Regions from separate parts of the Salipaludibacillus agaradhaerens genome, predicted to be linked through region 3. Evidence: riboswitches for the same ligand, from Rfam matches in the RefSeq annotation. Region 3 holds a riboswitch; each other region holds the start of a gene.
The links. Region 3 has a riboswitch for thiamine pyrophosphate ahead of BK581_RS15255 (acetylornithine deacetylase). Riboswitches for the same ligand answer to the same signal wherever they lie in the genome.
Positions count from the first base shown of each region.

Region 1: linked by a shared signal. The riboswitch ahead of BK581_RS08695 (YkoF family thiamine/hydroxymethylpyrimidine-binding protein) and the one ahead of BK581_RS15255 (acetylornithine deacetylase) in region 3 are both predicted to bind thiamine pyrophosphate.
Region 2: linked by a shared signal. The riboswitch ahead of thiD (bifunctional hydroxymethylpyrimidine kinase/phosphomethylpyrimidine kinase) and the one ahead of BK581_RS15255 (acetylornithine deacetylase) in region 3 are both predicted to bind thiamine pyrophosphate.

Region 1 covers NZ_KV917378.1:1,823,432-1,830,433, reverse strand. The annotation lists gene thpD (ectoine hydroxylase) at 1-615, shown strand, start outside; TPP riboswitch at 879-982, shown strand; gene BK581_RS08695 (YkoF family thiamine/hydroxymethylpyrimidine-binding protein) at 1,142-1,744, shown strand; gene BK581_RS08690 (ECF transporter S component) at 1,758-2,363, shown strand; gene BK581_RS08685 (ABC transporter ATP-binding protein) at 2,344-3,927, shown strand; gene BK581_RS08680 (energy-coupling factor transporter transmembrane component T family protein) at 3,924-4,706, shown strand; gene BK581_RS08675 (AbgT family transporter) at 4,948-6,468, opposite strand; gene BK581_RS08670 (LysM peptidoglycan-binding domain-containing protein) at 6,942-7,002, shown strand, end outside.
Region 2 covers NZ_KV917378.1:1,480,220-1,487,221, reverse strand. The annotation lists gene BK581_RS07230 (ABC transporter ATP-binding protein) at 1-765, opposite strand, end outside; gene BK581_RS07225 (hypothetical protein) at 1,249-2,754, shown strand; gene BK581_RS07220 (hypothetical protein) at 3,036-3,239, shown strand; gene BK581_RS07215 (GNAT family N-acetyltransferase) at 3,348-3,809, opposite strand; gene BK581_RS07210 (NUDIX domain-containing protein) at 4,163-4,603, opposite strand; TPP riboswitch at 5,046-5,144, shown strand; gene thiD (bifunctional hydroxymethylpyrimidine kinase/phosphomethylpyrimidine kinase) at 5,235-6,056, shown strand; gene BK581_RS07200 (TIR domain-containing protein) at 6,140-6,613, shown strand; gene BK581_RS07195 (thymidylate synthase) at 6,594-7,002, shown strand, end outside.
Region 3 covers NZ_KV917378.1:3,268,962-3,275,963, forward strand. The annotation lists gene BK581_RS15245 (hypothetical protein) at 200-496, shown strand; gene BK581_RS20170 (hypothetical protein) at 643-783, shown strand; gene BK581_RS20175 (hypothetical protein) at 818-973, shown strand; gene BK581_RS15250 (hypothetical protein) at 1,095-1,274, shown strand; TPP riboswitch at 1,477-1,576, shown strand; gene BK581_RS15255 (acetylornithine deacetylase) at 1,698-2,975, shown strand; gene tenA (thiaminase II) at 2,977-3,648, shown strand; gene BK581_RS15265 (ABC transporter ATP-binding protein) at 3,645-4,418, shown strand; gene BK581_RS15270 (ABC transporter permease) at 4,415-5,173, shown strand; gene BK581_RS15275 (ABC transporter substrate-binding protein) at 5,176-6,150, shown strand.

The DNA of each region.
Region 1 (7,002 bases), 1.4 Mb from region 3:
AAGCTATCTCAAAATGAACGGCTCGTTAAAATTTGTGAACAGATTCTTGGCAGTCAAGTGTATATTAACCAATCGCGAATAAATTTCAAGCCAGGCTTTAAAGGAAAAGAGTTTTATTGGCATTCAGACTTTGAAACTTGGCATATGGAAGATGGGATGCCGCGAATGCGCGCATTAAGTTGCTCCATCATTTTAACAGATAATTATGAGTATAACGGGCCCCTTATGCTTATACCTGGTTCCCATAAGTGGTACGTCTCCACATCAGGAGAAACACCTGAAGATAATTATAAATCGTCATTGCAAAAACAAGAAGTAGGCGTTCCAGACAATAAAAGTATGGAATGGCTCGTTAAACAAGCTGGCGGTCAAATTGATCGTGCTACTGGCCCGGCAGGCTCCGTTTTATTATTTGAATGTAATACGATGCATGGGTCTGCCGGTAATATTTCACCGTATCCACGGAGTAACGTCTTCTTCGTCTATAACTCTATTAAAAATAAGCTAGAAAAGCCGTTCGGTGGTACGGAACCTCGTCCTGAATTTTTAGCTAATAGGGATAATGTCAAACCAATTGAACCAGCCAAAAGTTTAAACTACTCACGTAAATATTAAATAGCGTCATAAAGTGCTTGCCTTTATAATGGGGCAGGTGCTTTTTACGTAGCCGGCTTAACACATGAAATAGAGGAATCCAAATCAAATGGGGAAGAACAGTCATGAACATGCTATATTGTTGTTCACTTTAAAAGCGAATCACGTTACGTTTGTCTCAGTATCTTCATTTAATTATCTTTGAAAGATACAATTTATTTTCTATCTGTAGGTGTTTACAATTACCGGAAAGGTCAGTACAATAGAAGACAATATGATAGCCGTGTTCGCACTAGGGGCGCTTTAGCTGAGAGACAGGTGTAAGTCCTGTTAACCCTTTGAACCCGATCTGGATAATACCAGCGTGGGGAAGTGCAGGTACACACATGTAGCCTGGTTATTAAAGGGGCTTTTATTACATGGACGTAACTGCATCTTCCTTATTAGGAAGGTGCGTTTTTTATTTGTGCGAGACTCATAGACTAAAAGTGACGCTTCAGTGAGGCGCGGTGATCATATAATGAAAATATGTAGGAGGCCATTTATTATGCAGGGGTTAAGTTGTGGAACGAGCAGAATTGTAGGGTGTCGATTTTCAGTATACCCTATGACAGACAATTTCGTGGATGTCATTAAAGGAGCATTGGAGGAAGTGGATACATCTAAAGTGTGGCAATACACCGATGATGTAAGCACGTGTATTCGCGGTCGTAGTGAGCATGTGTTTGATGTAGCTAAGGCTATTTTTATTCATGCGGCGAAAACAGGGGTTCATGTTGTCTTCAACGGGACTTTTTCAATTGGATGTCCGGGAGACTCAGAAGGAGACACGTATATGTCACAGGATGATAGGCGGATGAATGAAGAGAAATCCCAAGCTGAAAAGGTGACTGCCGCTTCACAATTCGCCCTTTATCCTATGAACAATCCAGATTACATGCAAATCATCGCTGATCAAGTACAGGTTGCCGAAAAGCATGGCACTTTCACAAAAGGGGTTCATTATGCGAGCCGATTAGACGGTGATGCAAATGACGTCTTTCGTACGTTGGAAGAGGCATTCACGAACACATCGAAAACATCAGATAGAAGTCATGTGACCATGACGGTAGCCATCTCAGCCAATAGTCCATCAAAAAAAGACATGTAGGAGGGCACTACGTATGATGAAGCAATGGAAGTTGAAAGAAATCGTATTAATGTCGATCTTTGGCGTTGTTTTCGCTGTCATTTATCTTCTGTTTTATTTTTTCGGGCAAGGGTTGCGAAACTTTTTAACCCCTTTTGGTCTCGCGCCATTTGGCTACGAAATCATTTTTGGCATTTGGTTTATCGTGTCGATCATCGCAGCATATGTCATTCGTAAACCAGGAGCCGCCTTTTGGTCAGAATTAATTGCAGGAACTGTGCAAGTATTAATCGGAAGTCCAGCTGGTCCGAGATTAATTATATCTGCAGCGATTCAAGGGATTGGAGCAGAGATCGTATTCCTCGCTACGCGTTATCGTAACTTCTCGCTTCATATTCTTGTGCTTGCAGGGATGTCTGCAGCAGTATTTAGTTATGCATGGGGATGGTTTTCTTCCGGATTAGCCGCACTTACTCCGGGTCTCATAGTAGCGACACTGGCTGTAAGAATATTAAGTGGAGCGCTACTCGCTGGTGTTCTTGGGAAATATATCAGTGATCAATTGGCACAAACCGGGGTTTTACGAGGATATGCGTTAGGAAAGGAGCGTCAGGAAAAACGTGAAAAATCAGCATCCTGATGACCGTCATCCGATCATTCGTGTGGAAGATCTCGTATTTGCTTATGAAAAAAATCACGAGAAGCCTCTTATTGATCACGTTAGTTTCACTCTTGAAGAAGGTGAGCTGACTCTTTTAATGGGGGCGAGTGGATCTGGAAAAAGTACACTAGCTCTTAGTTTAAATGGCCTGTATCCAGAAGTGGTAGAAGGTTTTCAACAAGGCAGCATTTTTTTTCGAGGTCTCCCTTTGGAAAGCTATGAAAAAGGGGTAGTAAACAAGCATATCGGCATTGTGTTTCAAGATCCAGAAAGTCAGTTTTGTATGGTGACGGTTGAGAATGAACTAGCTTTCACCATGGAAAACTGTTCAATTCCGAGAAGTGAGATGAAAAAACGTATGGACGATGTGCTGAAGATAACGGGTTTAACTAACATGAAAAAGCGTGCCATTCATGAATTGTCTGGTGGTCAAAAGCAAAAAGTTGCCTTAGCTTCTGTCTTATTATTGGAACCGGACGTCCTTATTCTTGATGAACCGACAGCCAATTTGGACCCAGTTTCCAGCCTAGAATTTATTGAGCTCGTAGCAGAACTTCAACGGAAAACACGTTTAACGGTTGTGGTCATTGAGCATCAATTAGATGATTGGCTTCCTTTCGCACACCGTATTCTTGCTTTAGGGAAAAATGGGCGTCTCTTTGCAGATGGAAAACCTAAAGACGTGCTAACGGAGGAAGCCGACCAATTTAAATCTGAAGGTATTTATTTACCGTGCGAAAAAGCAAGCGTTCAAAGTCCAGTTGCTAATGATCCCTATGACAGCCATGAGGCGATATTGCAGATAGAAAACTTAACGTTTAATCGAAAAGAAAAAAAGATATTAACAGAGTTGAGCGTATCACTACGGAAAGGTGAGTTTATCGCGATTGTTGGAGAGAACGGGGCAGGAAAATCGACACTTCTTCAAGTGATGGCAGGATTACTATCTCCTAAACAAGGGAAGGTCATTTTTCTTGGTAAAGCGCTTGATGAATGGACTGAAGGCGATTTGCGTCGGGCCATGGGATTTGTTTTTCAGAATCCCGAGCATCAATTTATTACCGATACTGTAGCTGATGAATTGGCATTTGGGATGAGGCTTAACGATCAGAATCCCTCTGATATTGAAAATAAAGTGGCAGAACTTCTTCATCATTTTCAGCTAGAAAATCATCGATGGCACAATCCTTTTTCCTTGAGTGGCGGTCAAAAAAGGCGTTTAAGTGTGGCTACGATGCTTGATGAGACACCTGAGCTGTTGTTATTTGATGAACCGACATTCGGTCAAGATGCCCATACAACCACTGAATTAATGAAAATTATCCTCGATTTGAAAGCAAACGGAACGACGATTGTTTTTGTGACACATGATATGAATCTAGTGGATATGTATAGTGAGCGGGTTATCGTATTGGATGAGGGACGGCTAGCGTTTCAAGGGATACCAGCAGAGCTATGGTCAGATCACGAGCTCGTCTATCGCGCACGGCTGCGGCTTCCGCATCGTTTGCAAAAGCAAGTGAAAGCAGGGGAAGTCATATGATTTCATCGGTAAATCCAGCGATTAAAATGACGGCAATTCTCATTCCTGGTGTCCTGCTGAGTTTTAGTTTTGATATTTTCACTCCGCTTGCTTACTTACTATTTATTATCACGGTTACGTTTTTATTTAGTGATATTCCGTTAAAAAAATGGCTGCTTGTGTTTTCTCCATTTGTTTTTCTGGCGTTAGGGTTTGCTTGGATGACGGTGCTATATACGAGTGATGGGTTCAGTGATGGTGCCTTATTATTTGAATTTTTATGGTTTGAAGTAACGACAGGAGGTGTCATGGTTGGGATCAGCCTTGCACTTCGTTCCCTTTGCTTTGTTGCTTTATCATTATTGTTTGTTCTAACGACAGATTCTACCGCATTTATGCTTAGTTTGATGCAACAATTCAAGTTGCCGCCTAAGCTGACGTATGGCATACTTGCCGGCTATCGTTTTTTGCCCACCTTTAAACATGAATTTGAAGTGTTAAAACAAGCGCACCGCATCCGTGGTGTGGGAAGAGCTAAAGGGATTAAGGGACGTATTAATCAATTTCGTCGCTATGCCATTCCGTTGATGGCCAATGCCATTCGCAAAGCTGAACGGGTTGCGATTGCGATGGAATCGAAAGGCTTTACTGGCTCGACTGATAGGACGCATTATCATTATATGACAGTAGGAAAAAAGGATTGGATATTTTTTGGCGGCATTGTAGGCGTCTTCTTTCTCGTCATTTTCGTCTCCTATTCTCTCGGCTATTTAAATATTTTTGGTCATCAATTTGGTTAATAAAGAGAGAAGCACTCAAAAGTTACGGAAGGTGGCTGGAAAACTGAGGAGAGCTGCGTAAAAAAGCAGGGTAGATGCTGAAAGAAGAAAGGTTAATGCTGAACAGTCGAGTAGAGTTGCGTAAATAATCGAGTTTGATGCTGAAAATCGAGGAGTTACTGCTGAATTCAAGGTCAGCAGCCTCATTATAAAGAAGGTTATCACCAAAATGGGATAACCTTCTTCCTTTCAAACCGAAATGTTAGTACGTAATAGGTGAACCTGGTCCTAGATCAATACCGAGGTACATCCAAAGAATTAACATCACTGTCCAAGCGATTGTAAAGAGGACCGTATAAGGGAACATAACCGATATGAGCGTTCCAATCCCTAGTTTTTTATCATATTTCTGGGCAAAAGCAATAATAAGGGCATAATATGTCATTAATGGTGAGATAATATTCGTCGTTGAGTCAGCGACGCGATAAGCCATTTGTGTCAATTCCGGTGAGTAACCGAGCTGCATCATAATTGGCACAAACACAGGCGCCATCATCGCCCATTTCGCTGAAGCACTTCCGATAAATAAGTTAATGAACCCTGCCACGAGAATAAAACCGAGTATTAGTGGAATCCCTGTTAAATTAGCAGCTTCAAGTGCTTCAGCCCCATAGACACCGAGGACAAGTCCCATGTTTGTTTCGGCAAAATAGGCCACAAACTGACCTGCGGTAAATGCAAGCACGATAAACATCCCCATGGAAGCCATCGTATCTGATAATTGATTGGCCACATCCTTATCATTTTTAATGTTACGTGTGACAAGACCATAGACAAGTCCTGGGATAAAAAACATGATCATAATGATCGGAACGAGTGAACTCATAAATGGTGATTGAACAATCCCGCCATCTTCAGCGCGTAGTGGCCCATTTGCCGGGACAATCGTTAATGCGAATAAAATGGCACCGATTAGAAAAGCAATGCCGGCCCAAATGAGGCCTTTTTTCTCAGTAGCATCCAATCCTGTAAGCTTTTCACGATAATCCCCTTTATAGTCGCCTAGTCGAGGTTCGACGAGGCGCTCTGTCACCCATGCTCCTACTATAGTTAATAAAAATACTGACACGATGATAAAGTAATAGTTCATGGCAATGTTCATGCCTTCTGCGTATGCTGGATCAATAATAGCAGCTGCAGATATGGTTAATTCACCAAGCATGGGGTCTGTAGCTGAGAGGAACAAGTTGGCACTGAACCCGGCTGATACACCAGCGAACGCAGCAGCCAGTCCTGCTAACGGGTGCCGACCGATTGCTGCAAAAATGACAGCGCCTAGTGGGGGCAACACAACATAACCAGCATCAGAAGCCACACTTGACATAATACCTGCAAAGACAAGCCCTGCCGTGATTAACACGCGAGGTATGGAAAGAACAAACCCACGTAAACACGCACTAATTAATCCCGTTCGCTCAGCTAGTCCGATCCCTAACATCGTAGCTAAAACAACCCCGAGTGGTGCAAATCCAATGAAGTTATCGACCATACTTGAGAACACATATTGCAAGCCTTCAGTGCTCATTAAGTTGGTGACTTCGACAATTGTACCTTCTTCGCCTGGATGCTCTACACTGATCCCAAAACTTGAAATAATACCTGATAGGATGATCACAACTACAGCTAAAATAGCAAATAATGTGACCGGATGAGGAAGTTTATTCCCCGTTGTTTCAACTATATCAAGGAACTTTTGAAATAACCCTTTACGTTTTTTCTCCAATCTAAAAACCCCTTTCATACTAAACTGATGTCATATGAAGTCAGAAAGCCCATCTCATTTTTAGGTCATCGAAAATAATCACTCCCTAGTATATAGGTTAGAGAACATAATTTGAATATATTTTCAAAAAGTAGGAAAAATGGAACATTGAAGGTACTTTCTGAAGGGGGATAGGATAGATCATTTAAAAAATCAGTAATATAGTTTTATTTGTCTTCAGTAAAAATGATAGAAGGTTTGAAAGTTTATGTATTATAGGGGGATAGTGTATGGGTCTTTTTTAGGTTAAAAGTAATAGTTTTAGAGGACCGAAATTATCGTAATTAAAAAAACGTGTAAGAAAAAATATCAAATGCTAGTGGAAAAATAATATCTTTGTCTAAAAAGTCGTATGTATTCTCCTTTTAAGAAGAAAACTGTAAAAGAAAAAGGAGATTCACTGATAGACAAGTCACAGTAAAGGAGATGAAAAAGTGACCTTTAGACATGAGATACGAGCGTTAAACGCAGAGGCGTCACAATACGCTTTAATCA
Region 2 (7,002 bases), 1.8 Mb from region 3:
GACGACGAGATACATGAGTGGCGCAATCAGGGCAAAAATACGTCCTTCTCTTAATCCATAAGAAAAAAGCTGATTAATCCCGGTAAATCCTTTGTTTTCCTCCATCTTTTCGGCGTTCGAAGCCTTCATCAAGCGAATTTCACTTAATGTTTGCTGTACATTTCCAGTAAAAGTAGCTGTTTTGTCCTGTAGCCCTCGGGAGATTTTAGCCATTTTACTTCCGAGAGGGACCATAAACATAATAGTAATGGGTACAGCAATCAACATGAGTAATGTCATTTTCCAGTCCATAATAAACAGGATTGTTACTGCACCGATAATGGTAATAATCCCACTAATAAACTGAGGGAAATGCTGAGATATTAAATCTTTAACAATACCAGTATCATTGACGACACGACTGACAGTTTCACCGCTCGTATGTTTATCAAAATAACTAACTGGTAAGCGGATGAGTTTAGACAACATTCTTTCTCGTAATCGAGCCACAATTTTTTGGCCGACATAAACAAGTGCGTACATAGAAATTCCATCAAGAACTGCTTGTAAAATAAAGACAGCTAAAATAATGACGATAAGCATTGTATTTAATGATGCCATAGAAAACCCATCTACCATCTCTCTTGTCAGTAGAGGAATGGTCAGTCCGACTAAAGTTGTGATGAGGCTTCCAACAAGTCCAATGGCAAGAGCAAGTTTTGGTATATTCGTAGATAAAATAAGTGAAAGAAAAGACTTTAAATTAGAGCGATTTTGGTTTTCCATAAGATATCTCCTTTAGACAATAGTGCATTTATTAAGTATGGATTTAAATAAGGCGACATTTACTTTTAGGTGAGAGTTTATGTTAAAAGGGCAGTATACAGTCGAAGCAATGAAGTAGTCGCATTTCATGAAGGGGGAGAAGCTCTTATCATCAAAATATAGAACACTGGCTATTATCCTGAAGTACTTGGAAGCGAAGGTGACAAGGCAACCAAACTTTTAGCAATGATAAAAAGATCTACCCTTCAATAGTTTAACTTAACGGAAATGTAAATGCTATTGAAAAGAAAAAGTCATTACATAGTGTGTAAGCGTTATCTTTATGACGCTTGAGTGTCAAAGTGACAGGAGAGATTTACATATTTATCAAATAGGAGTATGGTTTTTGTGAAGACTTATACAAAGTATGGAAGAGGAGAGAGTGTCGTGGAAGGGATTATTGAACAAGTTGGTATTTTACAAGAACAAATTAGTAGTTTGCAAATGTTAAATCATTTTTTACTGACGTTATTTATGTTAGTACCTATGATACTTATTTCGAGAACAGTAGTAGCAGGTACACGTTACTCACCTATTTTGCTTATCGTTATATTTGGTTTAGCGATGGGGTTTATTTTAGAATCAAGTGGTGTTGCGACACCAGGCTTAGGAGAGTTTCCTGTTATTGAGTTTTTATCGAAAACAACGAATATCGCATTAATTGTGACATTTTTTGTTGGAGGACAAGAAATACGGAAAATATTTGGAAATAAAGAATTGTCTAATGCGGAATTACTTATTCCTTCTGAAGAGGAAGTGGTTTTAGGGACAACACGGACTCAACTCGTGTTTATTATCCGTTCTTTTTTCTTATTGTTAGGTATTGAAGCAGTGTCTCGCCTCATTTTAGGGTTGAATTCTTCACCGCTTGGAGACTATTATGCGATTCTCGCTTATCTCGGTTTAGTTGGGGCCATCGTTTTAATAGATAATAAGGCAATATATACTGATAAGCGGATGTACATTAAAAAAGGCGCACTAGAAATCGCGATCATTATAGGTATTTCATTAATAACATATTATTTATCATTAGCTATACAAGACCTAGTCGCCTTACCACAAATTTTCTTTGCGATGTTAATTGCCACAGCTATTGGTGCCCTTTTTTATAGTTACAGTTTTGGACCTACCATTAAAGCGCTGCTTTTTGCAGGAATTCCTGTCGTCTTAGCCGGGAATTTTATGGTTGGTGGCTCGCGAATTATGGAAGCATTCGCGATGGAGAATGCTAACGCTGTTCTTGGGTATGGTTTCTTCGGTCAAATTTTCTGGATGTTTGGTGGTATTGCATTACTTATGTATGTTGCAGGGACTGCGAATGTGAGGAATCTGGCTCCAGGAATGGCAGGCGCGCTCTCTCATACAGGATTGACTGGGGCATGTACGGCAGGGGATCTTGGCAAGAAAGCAGCAAATCGAGCACCCATGCTCGTAAATATCCCTTTTGCTATGCACATATTTGTGTTTTCTATATTAGCGATGAGCTCAGATCGTGGTGCACTTCTCATGGTACCGTCTGTTATTTTAATGATTGTAGGAGCTATATTACTAGTGATTGGACTTAAAAATTTAAAACGCTGTAATGGAATGAATGACCGTGAGGAGGTAAAAGGACTATTACAATTTGGTTTCGGTTGGCAGTTAATTGCTATATTCGGTGGGTTAATAGCATTAAGCTTTAGCTCTATGTCCTTAGAATTTAGCGCGATGGCAAAAGCATCAGCTATTTCTCACTTCGGTTTGTTTGCGGCTATTCAAGAAGGCATGTTTGGTTCAGAAGCAGCAGGTTTAGTTACATTTACCTTCTCCATGACATTCTTGATTCATCCATTTGTCTTTTACATGTTTGGTAAAGCGATGGAGAATGACGGTAACATGCCAAAACTGCCTGTGTATATTTTAACGCTTTTAGGATTAGCAGGTATGCTTTTGTCTATATTATTCTTATAAATGTCTCATTAAATTAATATATGTTGCAGAAAGTGACAGTACTTTTGTGAATGTCGGTGTTCTTCGTAAGTATAAACTTATGTGAGAACACCGTTTTTCGTGTGAAATACGCGTACAGTAATACTTCTATAAAGTACGTGCTTAATATAGAAACAGGGCTGTTTTGGAATACCGATGACATTGAAAAGATAATGTCTTTAGATACCTCATGTTGGTGAAAAGAAAAGAGATAGTATGTTAAAGTATAAAGAGTTAATAACATGAAAAAAGGAGGTAGGGAAATGCCTCATTTTCCTCTCATTTTGATAAGTGCTGTTATTTGTGTAGGGGCTTTAGTGGCAACATTGATGATCGGCATGAAACCAGAAGACAAAAACTATCGAAAACATACTAAAAATCGTATGATTATCTTATCAAGTATATATGTGGTCACGTTCGTACCAGCGCTCGTATTTACTATTCTTTATTTCTTTTTTATGCGTTGACGATTTTTATGTGAATTAACTGAGAGTATGGTATTGTAAACCATTATACCTCTTGTTTGTTAGGTGTAGAGTTGACATTATAAGTTAGTATGTTTAATCAACTACATATTAGAGCTTCAGTTTTAAACCTTCGTGCGTAGCTTTAAAACCTAGCTTCTCATAAAAGCGCAGAGCATCGGGACGTTGTTTATCCGTTGTCAATTGAACTAAATGGCATTTCCTTTCTTCTGCGCGCTTTATAGCCCAGTGAATAAGTTCTGTCCCTACACCTTTATTTCGAGTTGATGCGTCAGTTCTAACCCCTTCAATAGTGGCTCTCCATCCCCCTTGATGCGTTATATATGGGGTAAATGTGATTTGCATAACCCCGATAATGTCATTTTTTATACAAGCTATAATTAATTCATTATTTGGATCGGTTGTAATAGCATGAAATGCTTTAAGGTAACTTTCGGGAAGGGGGTGCTCGTTTCGCTCTCTTTGCCTACCTAATACATCGTCTGAAAGCATGGCCACAATTCTAGGCAAATCCTGTTCTTTGGCAGTTCGAAACGTTATGCTTTTAGTCATTGCAAAGCCTCCTCCATAGTGTGTTTCTTTAATAATTGAGTAGAAATAAAAGAATATAACTTCTTTTGTAAATAGTTGCTTGTTTTTAATCATAGTTTCTTAATATAAGGTTTAGTCCACAATGTAGTAATGCTGACAGTTATTTTTTACAGCGATTTCATAATGAGGTTTTTAAAGTATAACACGTCTAATATGAAATAGATTTCATTATATGCGGATGATAAAAAGTCACTGAAACGTAAGGCGGCGCCCTCCTGAGGAGGAAGCGCAGTCTGAAGTGAAGTCACATTCATTATTTGAACTTTCTATTTTATTTTCAATGATGAGATTCATTCAGTTATAGATGATGTTTATTATCTGATAAAAGCTGTATCACAATTTGCAAGAGCATCCTTTAACCAACGGGGATGCATCGTAAGTAAGTTTTGTGGAAGCTTGTTAGGATCATAGAATTGTACGGCAAGTGATTCATCAGAATGGCATTGTAGTTCTCCCCCAATTATTTCTGCAAGAAAACAAGTTGTAATAAAATGAACAGATTTCCCGTTAGGGTAGTTGAAAACTTGTGATGCCGGATCTGAATATACACCGATAAGCTTCTTAATTGTTACGTCTAAGTTAGTTTCTTCTTTCACTTCTCTGACAGCGGCCTCTGTCACAGTTTCTCCTATTTCTATATGTCCAGATGGAATGCCCCACAACCCCACGTCAGCCCGCTTCTGCAAAAGGACGTGGTTCTCTTCATTTAAAATAATAACAGCAACACCAGCTCTTAATTCATCGATGTGATGCATAAACTTAACGCCTCCTTTTAAATATAAAAAACGAGAAGAAAGGTTTACAGCGCATACTAAATACACTGAACCTTTCCCCTCGGACCTTTTATGTCAATAGGTGCCTTTTACATACGTAAAAGATGTAGACCTCGGTCACAGACCTATTTACTAGCGGAACCCTATCTACAGTTTTCCAGTTCTTCAATAATAGTTATGACATTGTTAACTGTTTACTATTTTATACTCTAAAAGGAAAAAAATAAAGGGATTTCAAGGAAAAAAACTTAAATGATTGATTTGAAAACATTTTTTACTTTTTTTAGTATAAGTAGTATAATGTAAGAAACAGAGAAAATTAGTATAAAAATGGGTGATAAATTAGTATGGAGTCAAGTTCATTACTGAGAGCATAGGAGGATAATAGATATAGATTGACAGATTATTATACATAATTAAAAAGTTAATGTTGCGGGGGAACGATATAGTTGAGAAGGTAAAACCTGACCCTTTGAACCTGATTACAGTTAATACTGACGTAGGGAGCAATTACATAAACCGTATGTATTGCAGCGCTTTCTACTATGACTATTAGGAAGCGTTTTTTAATATTTGTTTGCATCTATTTAAAATATTTGAGGAGGCTTTTAATATGAAAACAGTGCTTAGTATCGCTGGCTCCGATTGCAGTGGTGGCGCAGGAATTCAAGCAGATTTAAAAACATTTTCAGCTCATGGAGTTTTTGGGATGAGTGCTATCGTATCAGTCGTTGCTGAGAATACGAGCCGGGTCATTGATATACAGGATGTAACGCCTGATATGATTGAGAAGCAAATTGATGCTGTCTTTGAAGATATTGGGACAGATGCTGTCAAAATAGGGATGTTATCGACACCGCAGTGCATGAAAGCTGTTGCCAAAAAACTGATAGAATATTCACCGCGTAATGTTGTTATAGATCCTGTTATGTATGCAAAGAATGGCGCACCATTAATGGATCCTAATGCGGTAGAGACGTTGATTGACGTCGTTATTCCCCATGCAGATATATTAACGCCAAATATCCCTGAAGCAGAAAAAATAGCTAATGAAAAAGTGACGAATACGGCTGATATGGAGACTGTTGCCAGAAAAATTCACCACATGGGGTGTAAAAATGTTCTTGTCAAAGGTGGTCATGCTATGGGAGATGCTTTGGATGTGTTGTTTGACGGCGAATCATGCTATCACTTTAAAACACGTAGAATTGAAACGAAAAACACCCATGGAACGGGTTGCACTTTTTCTTCTGCAATCGCCTCTAATCTGGCGCTGGGAATGCCAGTAAATCAGGCGGTAGAACTAGCAAAAGAGTATGTGACGACAGCTATTGCCAACTCACTTGCTATTGGAAAAGGAAATGGTCCAACACATCATTTTTACGATTTATATAAAAATGGCCTTAAAGCGACTAAAAATGAAAGCTTAAAATAATGCGAACTAATCATCAACTTAACCCTTTGAATGGCTTCTAGTAGCTTATGAATCAAAAATTCAGTAGTAAGGAGACATGTTATATGGGAAAAAAAATATTTTTAGCAGCTCCGTTTAAAAGCTTAGTAGATAAAGAGACATCCATACTTGAAACTAACATGAAAAAGCGACTTATAGATTTAATAAATTATTTGGAGGATTTAGGATATGAGGTTCATAATGCCCATAAACGAGAATTATGGGGAAAGGAGTTTATGACGCCAGAACAGTGTACAAAAATCGACTATGATGAAATAGAAAGTTGTGACATTTTTATCGCTTTTCCAGGACTTCCAGCCTCTCCAGGGACCCATATTGAGATCGGATGGGCATCGGCATTTAATAAAAAAATGATCCTGTTATTGTTTGAAGATCTGGAGAATTACGCATACTTAGTAAGGGGATTGCACACTGTCTCAGACGTTAATTATATCGTCTATAGTGAAGAAGATTCTTATATGGACAGATTAGATGCGCTTATAAAGGAGATAGAAAATAATGAAGTTCAGTCACTTTGAAGAGGCTTACCTTCACACCATGGATCAAGTCTATTATTCTCCTGAGTATGAGAATAATCCGAGAGGATTTAAAAGTAAAGAACGATTAAATTGTTCATTTGAAATTAAGAATCCCATTGAACGAGTATGTTATAAACCATCTCGCCAAGAAAATATAATCTTCAATTTTGCTGAGGCTCTTTGGTATTTATCAGGAAGCAATAAGTTGGATTTTATTAGTTATTACGCTAGCAATATCGCAAAGTATTCTGCTGATGGTGAGATATTGACTGGGACTGCTTACGGTCCGAAACTGTTTTCATTTGGAGAGAACAAGATCAATCAATGGGAAAGGTTAATTAACGTATTAATAGAGGATAAAGATACGAAACGTGGGTTTATTCAAATAT
Region 3 (7,002 bases):
TTACTTTTAATTAGTAAACACGAAATCTTCAGCGTGTAGATATAAGCGTGAAATTTTGTGACATTGTGTGAAAAGTATGGGAGATTATCTAAATGTAACGGCTTACGTTTGGATTTAATCATAGCGGGAAATAAGGCACATAGAATGAGTGCTAGAAAGTTTAATTAGCACAATCCATATCATTAGGAGGTATTTTCTTATGAAAAAGACATTTATATTAACAATAGTAACCGCAATGTTATCTCTAGGTGTTCTGGTAGGTTGTGGAGATAATGACAATACAGATATTAATAATGGCGGTATGAACGGAGATAATGTGAATGGTATTGATAACAACGGGTTAGATAATAACGGAACTGATAACACGGATGTGGATATAAACGATGATGCCAATCATGGATTAGATGATAATGATGGATTGGATAATAATATGGGAGAAAATGATGGTGGATTTAATAATGATGAGATCAATAATGATACAAACAACGATCTATAAAACGAGCCTTTAATCCACGGGTATTTTCTTTCGACTAAATAGATTAGCTTTCCCCTCTATTTTTAAATGGAGATTTTATGGAAGGTTTTCCGTGATAAAAACGATATTCCAAAGTAAAGACATAACAAAAAAGGAGGGATGTTTACATGAAAAGGAAGTTAATATTGACAGCTTTGACTAGTATGTTTGTAGTGGGTGTTTTAGGAGCTTGTGGGGACATGGAAAATCAGCCTATGAATGATAATGGTGGTTTAGAGAACAACGGGATGAATGACGGAGACATTTAACTAAAACTTTAATCTTTATGAGGAGGAATTTAAAATGAGAAAAAAACTAGTGATGACGGCGTTAACTAGCATACTTGCTTTAGGTGTACTAAGTGCGTGTGGAGATGTGGAAAATGACCCATTGAATGACAATGGTGGGTTTGAAAACAATGGTGTCAATGATGATATGAACACCGATACAGATATGTAATGTTATGAGTGAAAAGTATACGATTCCTTCAATGATAAAAAGAGTGCGAATAAAATCACTTGAAATAACGCATATCTATAAAGAGTGACAGCGTGTTTAATATGGAAAGGAGGAATGACTAATGAAGAAGTTCATGTTAACTGTATTGGCAAGTGTCATGGCTTTAGGTGTACTCGGTGCATGCGGTGATGCAGAGAATGACCCTGTGAATGATCCTGTCAATGAACCAGTCAATGACCCAGGGATGGAGAATAACGGGGGAATGGATGACAACGGAATGAACGAGGAAGACAATATGTAATGATAAAAAAGTCTGGGGCCTAACCAGCACTAGCCAAAAAATTTTTTAAGGTGGTATCAATCAGTTAACTTCCATGATTGATACCATTTTTTGTTGAATTTATATCATGAGCTATTCGCTTACTGCTCCTGACTTTTCCAAAACAGATATTTCTAATTCACAGCTAGTATGTTATGATAGATGCGTTAATAAATTAATAAGAGACAACCACTAGGGGTGCTATTGAGCTGAGAGAGACAATGTCTTAACCCTACAGACCTGATCTAGATAATACTAGCGGAGGAAAGTGGTGTGAGCAGTTAACTTGAGAGTTTTATTGTTTTTAAAGTGAGATATTCTGTAAGTCCTACTGTTGCCACGACCACTTCAATTGGAGTGGTCTTTTTTGGTTTTCTTAACTCGGTCAGAAGGGAGTAGAAGCTGATGCAATTAGATGATTTACTTACACAGGTGGATAATCACCGCGATGAGTTGTTGACCCTTGTTAAAGATCTCATCCGTTTTCCCACGGAAAGTCCTCCTGCAAGAAATACAGAAGAAGCCCAGTCTTTCATTGCTGAAAAATTAAGAGAGATAGGTTTTTCTATTGACCAATGGGATGTCTTCCCACATGATCCGAATGTTGTAGGAACATTGAAAGGGGAACAATCTGATGTCTATCAAAGCTTAATCATTAATGGTCACATTGATGTAGCAGAGGTGGAAAACAATGTAGGATGGACACAGAATCCTTTTGAACCGGTTGTGAAAGATGGGCGAATTTATGGAAGAGGGACAGCAGATATGAAAGGGGGGCTGGCTGGCGCTTTATTCGCCTTACAGTTATTGAAGGACAATGGGATTGTCCTTCCAGGAGATGTAATTTTTCAATCTGTTATTGGTGAAGAGGTTGGAGAAGCAGGGACATTGGAATGCTGTGAAAAAGGATATAAAGCCGATGGAGCTATTGTGGTGGATACGAGCAATCTCGCTATACAAGGTCAAGGGGGCGTCATTACAGGATGGGTAACGATTAAAAGCCCGACAACTTACCACGATGCTCTTCGCCGCAATATGGTTCATGCTGGGGGCGGTTTATATGGAGCGAGCGCCATTGAAAAAATGGTCAAGCTTATCGAAGGGTTAAAAGAGCTTGAACAACATTGGGCTGTGACAAAATCCTATCAAGGTTTTCCGCCAGGTATGTCGACCATTAACCCAGCTGTCATTGAAGGAGGGCGACATGCAGCCTTCGTTGCAGATGAATGCCGTTTGTGGATAACGGTCCATTTTTATCCTGATGAAAACCATATGGAGATTGCGAAAGAGGTTGAAGACCATTTATTAAAGGTGTCAGAAGCTGATCCATGGTTAAGACATCATCCTCCCGTTTTTAAATGGGGAGGAAAATCAATGATTGAAGACAAGGGCGAAATCTTTCCATCCCTTAATATTGATCAAGAAGGGCCATTAGTTCAACAATTAACGCATGCACATTCGCATATACTCACAACAAAACCTCAAGTGGGTATGTCACAAACTGTGACGGACGGTGGTTGGCTGGGAGAGGCAGGAATTCCAACCGTAATATACGGCCCTGGTGATTTACGAAACGCCCACAGCACGAACGAGTCTGTAGAGATTTCACAACTAATAGATTTCACCAAAGTTATGCTTACGTTTATTTATCAATGGAGTCATACGAAGAAGGAGGAACTATAAGATGTCATTTACGAAACACTTATATGACAAGCTTCAACCTATTTGGAGGAAAAATCATGATCATCCATTCGTAAAAGAGTTGGGTGAAGGCACATTACCAAAAGAGAAGTTCCGTTTTTTTATGATACAAGATTACTTATATCTTATTGAGTATTCGAAGTTATTTGCTATCGGTGCTACGAAAGCAAAAGATGTGAAGACGATGGGGGAATTTGCGAAACTTTTAGATGCCACACTTAATACAGAAATGTCGTTGCATCGCCAATATGCAGCGAAGTTCGACATCTCTGAGCAAGAGCTTGAAAATGCTAATCCGGCTCCAACAACATTAGCTTACACTCACTATATGCTTCATGTTGGCAATCAAAATGGACTAGCTGAATTAGTTGCAAGTGTACTGCCATGTATGTGGAGTTACGCGGAAATTGGAAAAATGCTTGATGAACGGCACGGTAGACAAAATCATGATTATCAAGAATGGATAGATATGTATGCTGACAGCGAATTTCAAGCGCTTGCTTCGTGGACGATTAATTTGCTTGATGAACTAGCCGCAGGTAAACCTGAGCACGAATTAGCCCACTTAGAGGAGATCTTTTTAACGACCACTAAATTTGAGTATATGTTCTGGGATATGGCTTATCATGGGACTGGGTGGCCGGAAGGGTTATGAAAAGTGCCCCATCATTAGCTTTTAAAGATGTTTCCTTTGGTTATGAGGAGAAGCACCATGATTCCCCGCTAATCTTTGAAGAGATGAGTTTATCTGTTAACGAGAATGAATTTGTGGTGATTTTAGGACCGAGTGGATCTGGAAAGTCCACATTCTTTCGTCTCGCTTCAGGGCTTGAGCAACCAGATAGTGGTCAAATTAGTATCCGTGGTAAGGAAATGAAAGAGCGACTAGGAGAAGTGGGGTACATGCCCCAAAAAGGTCTCTTACTCCCATGGCGAACGGTCATGGAGAATGGCCGACTCCCCCTTGAAATTAAGGGGGTACCTAAAAAAGAAGCTGAAGAGAAAGTCAAAGATTATATAGACAAGTTTGGTCTTAAAGGGACAGAGAACAAGCTCCCCCACCAACTTTCTGGTGGCATGCAACAACGTGTTTCTTTTTTACGCGCAATGCTTTCAGGAAGTGATATTCTCTTACTTGATGAACCGTTTAGTGCATTGGACTCATTGACAAGATTTATGATGCAAGAGTGGTTGTTGACGCAATGGCATCAATGGCCAAAAACAATTATTTTTATCACCCACGATATGGAAGAAGCGATTTTTTTAGCTGATAGAATTTTGGTACTTACCCAAAAAACGCGTAAAAAAGAATTAGCTGAGATTCCTGTACCGTTACCACGCCCGAGGACTGATGAAGTACGGATAACACCTACTTTTATGAAGCTAAAAGAGAAGCTGTTAAAAGAAATGAGAGGGGAAGTATGAACAGGATTAAGGGGATATGGCATTATAGTACAGCGATACTTTTAGGGTTGATGGTACTAGCAGGTTGGGAGGTTGGCGCCAGGGTGTATGATAAACCCTTTATTTTACCATCACCTTCAGGGATCATGCTTAAATTGTGGGAGCTAAAAGACGTGCTTTTCACTGTTCATTTGTTAGCTACGTTAGAAGTCATCCTACTCGGATTAGGTATCTCGATTGTGTTTGGCGTCTCATTAGCGGTACTCATGAATCGTAGTCAATTGGCTGAACGAACATTTTTTCCATTTGTTATTGCCTCCCAGACGATACCGATCATTGCTTTGGCACCTATTTTTGTTATTTGGTTTGGGTACACCATCTGGAGTAAAGTGGCTGTCACTGTTCTAATTACATTTTTTCCAATTACAGTGAGTACATTTGATGGATTGCGGGCTGCAAGTAAAGAATTGCAAGATTTGTTAAAAACGATGGGCGCATCGCCGGCCCAAATTTTTCGTAAAGTTCAACTCCCATCTTCATTGCCCTACTTTTTTTCTGGTTTGAAAGTAGCTGTTACATTAAGTGTTATTGGAGCGGCCATTGGGGAATGGCTTGGCGCAAGTAAAGGCCTTGGGTACTTTAGCCGTCGTATGATGACGCAGATGGATGGTGCTGGGGTTTTTGCCCCAATCGTTCTCTTGTCCGTATTAGGTATCATCCTTTTTCTACTTATTAAATTAATTGAAAATATACTAACGAATAAATGGAGGCAATAAAAATGAGATACGCTAAAGAAATATTGTTAGGTTTGTCACTCGTTTTACTAGTCGCATGTAGTCAAACAGAAAACGAGGCAGGTGCTGAGAAGACTGACATTGGATCAGATGACTTAACAGACGTACAAATTATGCTAGACTGGTACCCAAACGCCGTGCATACCTATCTCTATGTAGCGCAAGAAAAAGGGTACTTTGCAGAAGAGGGGCTGGATGTAGAGATAATCTTCCCCGCTAACCCAACAGATCCAATCAATTTAGCAGCTACTGGGGATGTCACGTTTGGTATAACGTATCAACCAGATATTATAACGGCACAACAATCAGGCATTCCTATTGAAGCGGTGGCGCCAGTCGTACGATCCCCTCTGAATCATATTATCTATTTAGATGAGACAATCGAAACACCAGCCGATTTAGAAGGGAAAAGGGTAGGTTATCCTGGTATCCCAGTAAATGAAGTTCTCTTAGAGACAATGGTCACTGACGCAGGTGGGGATATTGATCAGGTTGAACTTGTAGATGTAGGTTTTGAATTGGGCTCCTCTCTTGTAACAGAACGCGTGGATGCTGTTATTGGTGCTTATATTAATCATGAGGTACCAGTTTTGAAACATGAAGGATATGATGTTCAGTATTTTAACCCTGTGGACTTCGGTGTGCCAAGTTTTCATGAATTAGTGATCGTCACAAATGAGACGATGATGGAAGAGGACCCTTCGACAGTAGAGGCCTTCAATAGAGCTATTGTCAAAGGCTTTAATGATATGAAGGAAAACCCAGCTGAGAGCTTAGACATTTTGTTCGAGCATGAAAATCAAGAAAACTTTCCTCTTATTCGAGAAGTGGAAGAGGAAAGTTTGGATATTCTCTTAGCTAAAATGGAAAGTGATGAAGAATCATTTAGCAGTCCAAATGAAGATGTTTGGGAAGAGACGGTTAAATGGTTAACTGATACAGGATTTTTAGAAGAATAACCGGTTGACTAATTTGGTACTAAAAGGAAAACATGTATGAGCACCTTTCTCGTGTTAGACAAACTTCTAACATAAGAGAGGTGTTTTTATGTGACATACAAGGACAAAAATAGATGGCTATCTTATTTAAAAAGAAGATTATAATTCAGGTGCTATATAATTTAGAACTCCCCCAAAATATTAACTTTTTGGGGGAGCAATACTTTTCTTCACTTATAAATTTTTTCATAAAAAGTATCGAATAAATCTTATAGTTTTAAATTTCTCTCTAAAAGAAACTACTACCTTATTAGTTTATATAAGTACATGCAAAGGCAAAGAAACAAAAAACTAATAAAAGAAACTATTGCTCCAAACAAAGTAGATGCTATGAAAATCATTATAATACTTTCATCTTCACCACTACTAAATAAAAAAGCTAAAGTAGACAGTAAGAAGATCATAATTGTCACTGTTTTTATATTACATTTCATTGACTGAATTTTTAGTGGAAATACGTTCATGACTTTCTCCTCCTTATTTCAACGATGAACTTTTAGTGATTTTACCATTATGATTACTTTCAACATTAACTCGTATATATGTAGATTGAAGAACTATCCCATTTCCTTTATAAGTTAACCCCTGAGTCCATTCAGCCTCTTGATATGCTTGCTATTCGTCGTTTGTTACTAGGTTTTTGAACACCACTTTTTTTATTTTTAATTTTCCATGTCCCTAATGATCCTAAATGAGTTTTTGTATAATTATGGGTTCTGCTAGCCGTAACTTTAGAACCATTATAGGTAAACTCAGCCTCAATACCTACTGTAAGTACCATATTTAATGAAAGTAGTATACTCCTAAATATAG